DNA from 3 places in the Sphingomonas sp. PEI4 genome. Region 3 is predicted to be linked to each of the others. Evidence: predicted binding sites of a transcription regulator. Region 3 holds the regulator's gene; each other region holds the start of a gene.
The links. The regulator LexA, encoded in region 3, represses DNA repair genes until DNA is damaged. The targets are predictions, from matches to a motif close to GTTCCNCNCTTGTTCT.
Positions count from the first base shown of each region.

Region 1: the regulator LexA is predicted to act here: its motif matches at 1,655-1,670, upstream of AC1MLZ_RS15750 (PA0069 family radical SAM protein).
Region 2: the regulator LexA is predicted to act here: its motif matches at 1,365-1,380, upstream of radA (DNA repair protein RadA).

Region 1 covers NZ_CM155258.1:3,405,473-3,408,748, reverse strand. The annotation lists gene AC1MLZ_RS15770 (lytic transglycosylase domain-containing protein) at 1-149, shown strand, start outside; gene moaB (molybdenum cofactor biosynthesis protein B) at 155-682, shown strand; gene AC1MLZ_RS15760 (hypothetical protein) at 1,020-1,268, shown strand; gene AC1MLZ_RS15755 (hypothetical protein) at 1,323-1,520, opposite strand; gene AC1MLZ_RS15750 (PA0069 family radical SAM protein) at 1,694-2,764, shown strand; gene AC1MLZ_RS15745 (VOC family protein) at 3,034-3,276, opposite strand, start outside.
Region 2 covers NZ_CM155258.1:3,700,654-3,703,929, reverse strand. The annotation lists gene radA (DNA repair protein RadA) at 1-1,350, opposite strand, end outside; gene AC1MLZ_RS17140 (glycosyltransferase family 4 protein) at 1,454-2,605, shown strand; gene AC1MLZ_RS17135 (DUF2218 domain-containing protein) at 2,787-3,077, opposite strand; gene AC1MLZ_RS17130 (PadR family transcriptional regulator) at 3,074-3,276, opposite strand, start outside.
Region 3 covers NZ_CM155258.1:566,559-569,834, forward strand. The annotation lists gene AC1MLZ_RS02460 (molybdopterin molybdotransferase MoeA) at 1-941, shown strand, start outside; gene lexA (transcriptional repressor LexA) at 1,010-1,681, shown strand; gene AC1MLZ_RS02470 (adenosylcobalamin-dependent ribonucleoside-diphosphate reductase) at 2,555-3,276, shown strand, end outside.

The DNA of each region.
Region 1 (3,276 bases), 1.3 Mb from region 3:
GCTTCCCGGGCCTGCCGGGTGCGACAGCGGTACGGATGAATGCCCGGCCGAACGCGCGCGCGAGTGCCAGCGTGGCGCCGCTGGGTGCTACGGTCGCGGTCAACGCCAGCGTCCGGCCGCAATCCGCCACCATCACGCGCGCGGACTGAGTTTCATGCCGATCGATGAGAGCCGGACGTTCCTGCCGGTGCGGATTGCCGTACTGACTGTGTCGGACACACGTGGGCTGGCGGAGGATCGCTCGGGCGATACGCTTGTCGCGCGACTGACCGAAGCAGGGCATGTGCTCGCCGACCGCCGGATCGAGAAGGACGACGTCGAGACGATCGTGTCGCGACTGCACGCCTGGATCGACGATCCCGAGGTGGATTGCATCATCACCACCGGTGGCACCGGCGTGACGGGTCGTGACGTGACCCCCGAGGCGGTCGAGCAGGTGGCCGAGAAGATGATTCCAGGCTTCGGCGAGCTATTCCGCATGCTCAGCTACCAGACGATCGGCACCTCGACGGTCCAGTCGCGCGCGTGCGCCTGCGTATCGCACGGCACCTATATCTTCGCGCTGCCAGGCTCGACCGGTGCGGTGAAGGACGGCTGGGACGGCATCCTGCGCGACCAGCTCGACAGCCGCCACTGCCCCTGCAATTTCGTCGAACTGATGCCGCGGCTGCTGGAGCGCTGAGGCTTTCCCTGAGGCGAGTTTGCTTTCGCCCGTCGCGTGCCCTCACCCTTCCCACGGCCAAGTGGCCGCGGGCCCCTTCCCTTTCCCCGATGGGAGAGGGAGAGACGTTGTAGGCAGCGTACGCTGGCTTGCACCAATTCGCTGCGGTTTTCGCCAGATTGTGGTGTGTCTTGCGATCCAGGTTTCACCCGTAGAGTTTAGCTGTTCGGTGAAAAAACCTCGCTGTTCGAACATCTTCGCCTATGTGTCGCACTGTATTACATAACTGGCACGCCAGATGCATTGGTCGAGATGCCGCCCCACCGGGCGCCTCATACCAATATAAGGAATGCCTGCCATGACCCCGATCTTTCTGAAGAGCCTCGTTGCCGTCGCTGCCCTCGCGATCAGCGTTCCAGCCTTCGCTACTCCATCGGCTTCGACGCAGAAGACGGTCCTGAAGTACGATGGCGAGACGCAGAAATATTGCACGGTCGAGCCGGCCATGACCGGCTCGCGGATCGATCGGAAGACCTGCAAGACGTCCGCCGAATGGTCTGCCGCTGGGCTGAACATGCCGAAGGCGGTGATGCTGGCGCAGAAGTGAGGCTGCACGGTTCGGTCGGACGAGTGCGCTTGTCTCGACCGGACCGCCTCCGCGTCAGGCCAGCGCGGACCCGCCGCGCGCCGCGTGGATCAGGTCGACGAGTTGCTTGTTGATCGACGCACCGTGAAGATGGACGTGGACCGCGTCATACCCCTCACGCCGCAACCGCTGGCGCAGCGCGTTGACCGACTCGCACTCGCCCGAGCGTGCCAGCTCGAATGCCCGTTCCACCGTGGTGATCTGTTCCGTCATGGGCCTCCCGTACGCGCTATCGCCGCAGGCGGCGAGCGCTTATTCGTACCACGGGCAAGTCGCTAGAAACTCGTCATTATTTCTCTAATGTAAATCAAGATCCTGCCGGGCAACTGCGCAGCGCAACGAATTATGTTCTATATTTGTTCTGACATCGCGCGTATCGTTTGCCGATGAAGACCACTCGACCAGTTCGCGGGGCGACGCGCAACGACGAGAGCCGGCGGTTCAACCTGCCGCAGACCGAGGCGGATGGCGACTGGCTCGACATGCGCGAGGGGATCGACGGGATCGCGCCAAAGCTGCGGACGACGGTGACGGTCGAGACCCCGCGGACGATCATCAGCCGCAATGCGTCGCCGGACGTGCCGTTCGACCGCTCGATCAATCCCTATCGCGGATGCGAACACGGCTGCATCTATTGCTTCGCGCGGCCGAGCCATGCGTTCCACGACCTGTCGCCGGGGCTGGATTTCGAGAGCAAGCTGTTCGCGAAACCATCGGCGGCGGCGTTGTTGCGGGCGGAATTGTCGAAGCCGGGCTATGCGGCCGCGCCGATGGCGTTGGGGACGAACACCGATCCGTATCAGCCGATCGAGACCGACTGGCGGATCACGCGCGGCATAATCGAGGTGCTGGCAGAGACGGATCATCCGTTGACGATCACGACCAAGTCCGACCGGGTGGTGCGCGATATCGACCTGTTGGCACCGATGGCGGCGAAGGGGCTGGCGGCGGTGGCGATGTCGATTACCTCGCTCGATCAGAAGGTGGCTTCGACCGTCGAGCCCCGCGCGCCGCACCCCGAGCGGCGATTGACGGCGGTGCGGAAGCTCGCCGATGCGGGCGTGCCGGTGTACGTTTCGATCGCACCGGTGATCCCGGCGATTACGGATCACGAGATCGAGCATCTGATCGCGCGGGCGGCGGAGGCTGGGGCGACTCGGGCGTTCTTTATCCCGGTAAGGTTGCCGCATGAGGTGGCGCCACTGTTCCGGGCTTGGCTCGACGAGCATTTTCCGGATCGCGCGGGGAAGGTGATGGCGACGATCGCGTCGCTGCGCGGGGGCAGGGATAACGATCCGAACTTCTTCACGCGGATGCAGGGGCAAGGGCCTTGGGCGGAGTTGCTGGGGACGCGGTTCCGGATCGCGTGCGCGAAGCATGGGTTGAACCGGGAGCGGGTTGCATTGCGGAGCGACCTGTTCCGTGCGCCGAGGGGGCCTCAGGGGGAATTGTTTTGAGAAGGGCGGAAGGCTTTGGCAGTGGCTTGGCCGACAACCGCCGTAAAACTCGCTAGTACGGTTCGACCTGCCGTTCTGCTCCCCCCTTGGAAGGGAGAGGTTGGGGGTGGCGCAGGTTCCGCACATTCGAACTTTAGTGGCTGAAGTGGGCATACCCACCCCTGGCTCTCCCTTTTCAGGGAGGGATGAAGGTCTTGCCGTCGGCCGCTTCTAAGCCGAGATATCGATCTACGAACTTCGCCGCGCGTCGGTCCGCGTTGCTCGCGTCGTTACGCAGCATCCTCGGGCTGCCAGAGCTCGATCGGGTTGCCTTCCGGATCGTGGATGCGGGCGAAGCGGCCGAAGCCGGGCATGTCCCATTCGGGATCGGTGATTACTGCGATCCCTGCCGTGCGAAGGGTTGCGATCAGACCATCTATTTCATCGACGCGCAGATTGAGCATCCATGGGCGATCCGCGGGGAAATAGTCGGCGTCGATGGCAAACGGCGCGAAGACGCTGGGTCCCGCCTG
Region 2 (3,276 bases), 1.0 Mb from region 3:
ATCCACAAACGCGGCGAGCGTCTTGAAGCCCGCGAGTTTCATGCCGCTCTTTTCCCCCGTCATCGATGCCGGGACCATCGCACGTTCGAAGCCGAGTTTGCTCGCCTCCTTCAGCCGCAACGGCCCATGCGCGACCGGGCGAATCTCGCCCGACAACGCGACCTCTCCGAACACCACCGCGTCGACCGGCACCGGCCGCTCCGACATGGCCGAGATCAGCGCCGCCGCCACCGCGAGGTCAGCCGCGGGATCCTGCACACGGTAGCCGCCGGCGATGTTCAGATACACTTCGGCGTTCGAGAAACTTAGCCCGCAGCGCGCCTCCAACACCGCGAGAATCATCGCAAGGCGCCCAGAATCCCAGCCCACAACCGCGCGCCGCGGGGTCGCGCCAGAGGCCAGCCGAACGGTCAGCGCCTGGATCTCGACCAACACCGGCCGCGTACCCTCCAACGCTGGGAACACCGTCGCGCCCGTCATCGCATCGTCGCGGTGCGTCAGGAACAGCGACGACGGGTTGCCGACCTCCGCCAATCCCTCCGTCTGCATCGAGAAGACGCCGATCTCGTCGGTCCCGCCGAAGCGGTTCTTGATCGCGCGGAGGATGCGGTATTGGTGACTGCGCTCGCCTTCGAACGACAGCACCGTGTCGACCATGTGCTCCAGCACGCGAGGCCCCGCGATCGAGCCGTCCTTGGTCACATGGCCGACGAGCACCACGGCCGTCCCACGCTCCTTGGCGAAGCGTATCAGTTCCTGCGCCGACGCGCGAACTTGGCTGACGGTGCCGGGCGCGCCCTCGATCAGGTCGGAGTGCATCGTCTGGATCGAATCGATCACCAGCATCGCCGGCGGCTTCGTCTGCAACGTCGTCAGGATGTCACGCGTCGACGTTGCCGCCGCCAGCTGGACCGGCGCGTTGCCAAGCCCGAGCCGCCGCGCACGCAGGCGGACCTGATCCGCCGCTTCCTCGCCCGAAACATACGCGACCGACTGGCCGGCGAGCGCCATCTTCGCCGCCGCCTGCAACAGCAGCGTCGACTTGCCGATGCCGGGATCGCCGCCGATCAACGTCGCCGAGCCCTCGACGAACCCGCCCCCCAGCGCGCGATCAAGTTCGGCGATACCGGTCGCCATCCGGTCGGGCAGTTTGATCTCCGCATCGAGCCCAACGAGCTGGATCGCGCGGCCACCGGTCTGCAGATTATGCTTCGAATGGAACGGCGTGGCGGCGGTGTTCGCCTCCTCGACCAGCGTGTTCCACTCGCTGCAATCGCTGCACTGTCCCGCCCAGCGATGCGACACCGATCCGCAGGCCTGACACACATAACGCTTCTGGGGTTTCGCCATGCCAGTGATGTACGAGAACGATACGGGAACATCAATGGCTGCCACGCCCGACAAGTTGCGGATTTAGTGGCGCTTGGGGGCACACGGCGTTATCCGCGCGACGATGCACGCCACCGATCTGCGCGTTGCCGTATTCAGCGGCAATTATAATTATGTCCGCGACGGCGCGAACCAGGCACTGAATTTGCTCGTCGGCCATCTGTTGTCGAAAGGCGTGACGGTGCGTGTCTATTCGCCGACCAACGCCAATCCCGCCTTTCCGCCGACCGGCGATCTGGTCGCAGTGCCGTCGCTGCCGCTGCCCGCGGGGCGCGGCGAATACAAGATGGCGCGCGGGCTGCCAGCCGCGATCCGCCGCGATCTGGAGGCGTTCGCGCCCAACCTGATCCACGTGTCGGCACCCGATTTTCTTGGCCACCGCGCGATCAGCTATGGCCGGCGCGGCGGCATCGCCACGATCGCGTCGCTGCACACGCGGTTCGAGACGTATTTCCGCTATTACCGGATGGCGTTCTTCGAGCCGATCATGGTGAAGATCCTGACGCGCTTCTACAACCGGGTCGACGAGGTGCTGGTGCCCGGGCGCGGCATGGCGGAGATCGTCCGCGACTGGGGTGTGAGGACGCCGACTGCGATCTGGTCGCGCGGGGTGAACCACGATCGCTTCACGCCGACGCGGCGCGATCTCGATTGGCGGCGTGCGCGCGGTATTGCAGACGGCGAGGTCGCGGTCGGGTTTCTCGGGCGGCTGGTGAAGGAAAAGGGGCTCGACGTCTTCGCCGATGTCATCCGCGCGCTGGAGCAGCGCGGCGTGCCGCACAAGGTGCTGGTGATCGGCGAGGGTCCGGCGCGCGACTGGTTCGCGAGCCGGGTGCCGGGCGCGGTGTTCGCAGGGTTCCAGTCGGGCGACGATCTCGGCCGCGCGGTCGCGTCGATGGACGTGTTCTTCAATCCGAGCGTGACCGAGACGTTCGGCAACGTGACGCTGGAAGCGATGGCGGCGGGCGTTCCGGTCGTTGCAGCGCGGGCGTCGGGCGCGGTCGGGCTGGTGGACGATGGCGTAACCGGGTTCCTGGTGCCGCCGACGGATATTGGCGGCTATGCCGATGCGATCGGGCGGATCGTTTCCGAGCCGGGCTTGCGCGAGACGATGGGGTGGGCCGGGCACGACAAGGCGGCCGGGTATCTGTGGGATACGATCAACCAGGCCGTGCTGGATACGTATCTGGAGGTAATGGCGCGACGGGGGGCGTAAGCCACACCATCGTCTCCGTTCGCCTTGGCCGTATTTGCGCCCTAACCCCGCGCCACCCCGACCCGGTCACCCTTCCCAAATAACCGTCACCCCAGCGAAAGCTGGGGTATCCCGTTGGTGGGCGCTGCGACCCTAATGGGGAGATCCCAGCTTTCGCTGGGATGACGGTCTGCGGACGCTGTCAGACAGCCACCCAATCGAACGTCAGCGGCGCCTCGCGGAAAGCGAAGCGGTCGAGGTGGCTCGACACCACCTCGCGCATCCGGTCGACGTCTTCGCCCTCCGGCACGGTCAGCGCGACATCGAGCGTTGCGCTGTCCGCACGCATCTCCAGCACGGCACCGCTCGGGAAGGCGATACGGCCCTCTTCTTCCGAGAAGGTGACCTCCATCTTGTGGCTCCAGTGCTTGGCGAGTTGCTGGAGATACTTGCTGGCCGAATGCGTCGGCACGCGTGCCACCGACACGCTCACTTGAGCCGCTCGATCTTCTGCGCGGCGTCGTCGAGCAACGCCGCGACCTCGTGCAGCGTGTCTTCGTTGACGTCCTCGCGCATCAGCCGGTGCTGGAGCACCTGCCGAAGATTGCCCATCGCCCGCCGGATCGGCGCGCCATCGGTCCGCTCGGACTCCGCCCCGACTGCCGCCAGCCGCGCGAACAAGCCGTCAACCA
Region 3 (3,276 bases):
GCCAGGTCGCCGCTGGAGAAGCCACCCGCATCTTCACCGGCGCGGCGATGCCCGAAGGCTCCGACACGGTGATGGTCCAGGAAGAAGCCGAACGGGACGGCGAAGCCCTGATCCTCGCCGGCGAAGGCCCGACGACGTTCGGCCGCAACACGCGCCGCAAGGGACTCGACTTCTCCACCGGAACTCGCCTGATCGCCGCCGGCGACCGCCTCAGCCCCGCGCGCATCGCAGTCGCAGCGACCGGCGGGCACGGCAGCCTCGCCGTCAACCGCCGCGTGCGCGTTGCAGTTGCCGCGACCGGCGACGAACTCGTCCCCCCCGGCTCGATCACCGACGGCATCGCGCTCCCTGAATCGAACGGCATCATGCTCGCCGCGATGCTGGCCGACATGCCCGTCGACGTCATCGACCTCGGCATCCTCCCCGACAACCTCGACGTCCTGCGCAACGCCTTCGCCAGCGTCCAGGCCGACCTGCTCGTCACCACCGGCGGTGCATCGGTCGGCGATCACGACCTCGTCCGCCCGGCGATCGAAGCGGCCGGCGGTACCATCGATTTCTGGCGCATCGCGCTTCGCCCCGGCAAGCCGATGATGGCCGGCCGGATCGGCGGAATGATGGTGCTAGGCCTGCCCGGCAACCCGGTCTCGGCGTTCGTCACCGCTATCTTGTTCGTCAAGCCCGTCGTCGCGCACATGGCCGGCGCACGCGATCCGCTACCGCAGACGACGCACGCGCTGCTCGGCGAAGACCTGCCTGCGAACAACGCCCGCACCGATTATCTCCGCGCCGAACTCAAAGACGGCAAGGCCTATGCGTCCACGATACAGGACAGCTCGATGCTGCTGACCTTGGCCCGGTCGACCTGTCTGATCGTTCGCCCCGGCAGCGCTCCGATCGCATTGGCCGGCGAATCGGCGGAAATCCTCGTTATCGCGTGATACGGACGCTTGACGGCGTTAATTATGTTCCATAGAAGTTCCTCGTCTGTTCCGGACGGAGAACCGCCATGCTCACGCGCAAGCAGCACGAACTCGTCTGCTTCATCAACGATCGCCTCAACGAAACCGGCGTCTCGCCGTCGTTCGAGGAGATGAAGGACGCGCTCGACCTCAAATCGAAGTCGGGCGTCCATCGCCTGATCAGCGCGCTTGAGGAGCGCAACTTCATCCGCCGCTTGCCGAACCGCGCCCGCGCGCTCGAAGTGTTGCGGATGCCTGAGCGTGCGGAAAAGAAGGCGCAGGCGAAGGCATCGAATGTAAAACCCGCGTCCGCCGCCGTACCGCACCCGGCGAACGACGTCGTGGAGATACCTCTCCACGGCCGCATCGCTGCCGGCGTCCCGATCGAGGCCTTCGAAGGCAGCACGATGCTCGCCGTCCCCGCCGCGCTCCTCGGCACGGGCGAGCATTACGCGCTCGAAGTCTCCGGTGACTCGATGGTCGAGGCCGGCATCCTCGACGGCGACTACGCCCTGATCCGCCGTACCGAGACCGCTCGTGATGGCGAGATCGTCGTCGCTTTGATCGAGGACAGCGAAGCCACGCTCAAATACTTCCGCCGCGAAGGCGCCATGGTACGCCTCGACCCTGCCAATCGCGCCTATGACCCCCAACGCTATGCCCCCGCCCAAGTCCGCGTGCAGGGCAAGCTCTCCGGCATTCTCCGCCGCTACGACTGAGTAGCGGGTATCGAGACGCGTTTGACATCAAGGCGGTGCGGCGGATGAAAAGCCGATGTGGATGCCAAAGCGACCGGTAGTGACGGCCGTTCGCGTAGGCCCCGACAAAGGCCGGAGCGTTGCTCCAGTCGTCATAACCGGTAGTGCGGGATGTTATCAGTGCGTAGCATCGACACTCGACTAAGATGCTCGTCCTCTGGATCGGAGCAACGCCGTCTAACGATCGGTTTGCAGTCGCGCTCATTCCGTAACGAACCTCGGCGATTTTGCGTCTGCAAAAGCGGGTTGTACAAGGTGGCGCGCCTAAAGCAGACAATTCGCCGGTTGATGGAGCTACGCGTTTCCCGGTTGTCGCCCATGCCGAGGATTGTGTTGACGATGGCGCTGTCAGAGTCACGGACGGCAAGTCTAGCGAACAGCACCAAGGCCGCCGCTTAAGGCGGGTGATACCTTGTGCTTGAAGAAGCATGCAGAGCGGTTCGCCAATGGCGTTGGCAAAAGAAGGGATGTGCGATTGATGCCTCACCGTGCCGAGGCATCCTTCAATCCAGTTTCATCACCCGGTTCGCCAGACACAGGCTCGACAAGTTCGCCTGCTCGGGGCCTGTCGGTCATGCCCACGCGAGAGCGAACCAAAGGGGGGCTTTGGGTACGCCAGGAAAAATAGCATCGAACCTTTCATCGCGATCGGAGCATCGCGATGCGCACCACGCGCCTGCCCGAGCAATCATCAACCTATGGCATGAATGTACCGCTTCACACACTGCATGTTGCGCTTTCCGGATTTCAAACCCATAGATTGGAAGAGGCCATTTCCGTCCCGAGATTGGGTATGTCGAACGCTGGCCCGTACAATGACTTAAGGTTCGCCCGATGACTTCCGATACCGCAATGGGCCCGCTCGACCAGCCCGTCACCGTCCATATCTGGCGCGAGAAATACCGCCACGGTAGCGAGGCAACGCCGTCCGATACGTTCGCGCGAGTCGTCGGCGGCGTCTATGCGAACGACGATGCGGCGCAGGCCGCCAAGGCGCTTGGCGCGCTCGAAGCCCGCGACTGGGTACCGGGCGGACGCATCTTCGCAGGCGCAGGCACGACCAAACGCGTGACATGGATCAACTGCTTCGTCTCGCCGACGATCCAGGATTCGATGGACAGCGAACCCGGCCTACCCGGTGTCGGGATCATGCCGGCACTGAACGTCGCAGCGTTCACGCAGCAGCAGGGCGGCGGCATCGGCATGGATTTCGGTACGTTGCGCCCGGACGGCGCGGTCGTCGGCCGGACCGGATCGATCTCGTCGGGCGTGATCCCGTTCATGGCGATGTGGGACGGGATGTGCGTCACGATCCGGTCGAGCGGCTCTCGGCGCGGCGCGATGATGGGCGTGCTGCCGGTCTGGCACCCCGACGTGTTGGCGTTTATCTCCGCCAAGACGCGCAAGGATTTCTTGAAGAACTTCAACGTGTCGGTAACCGTGACGGACGACTTCATGGCGGCACTGGAGGCCGGCGCGGACTGGGACCTGGGCTTCCACGTGCCGCGCGCGGACGGCGAGCATGTCGCGGTCGGCGAGAAGGACGGGCGGCCGTG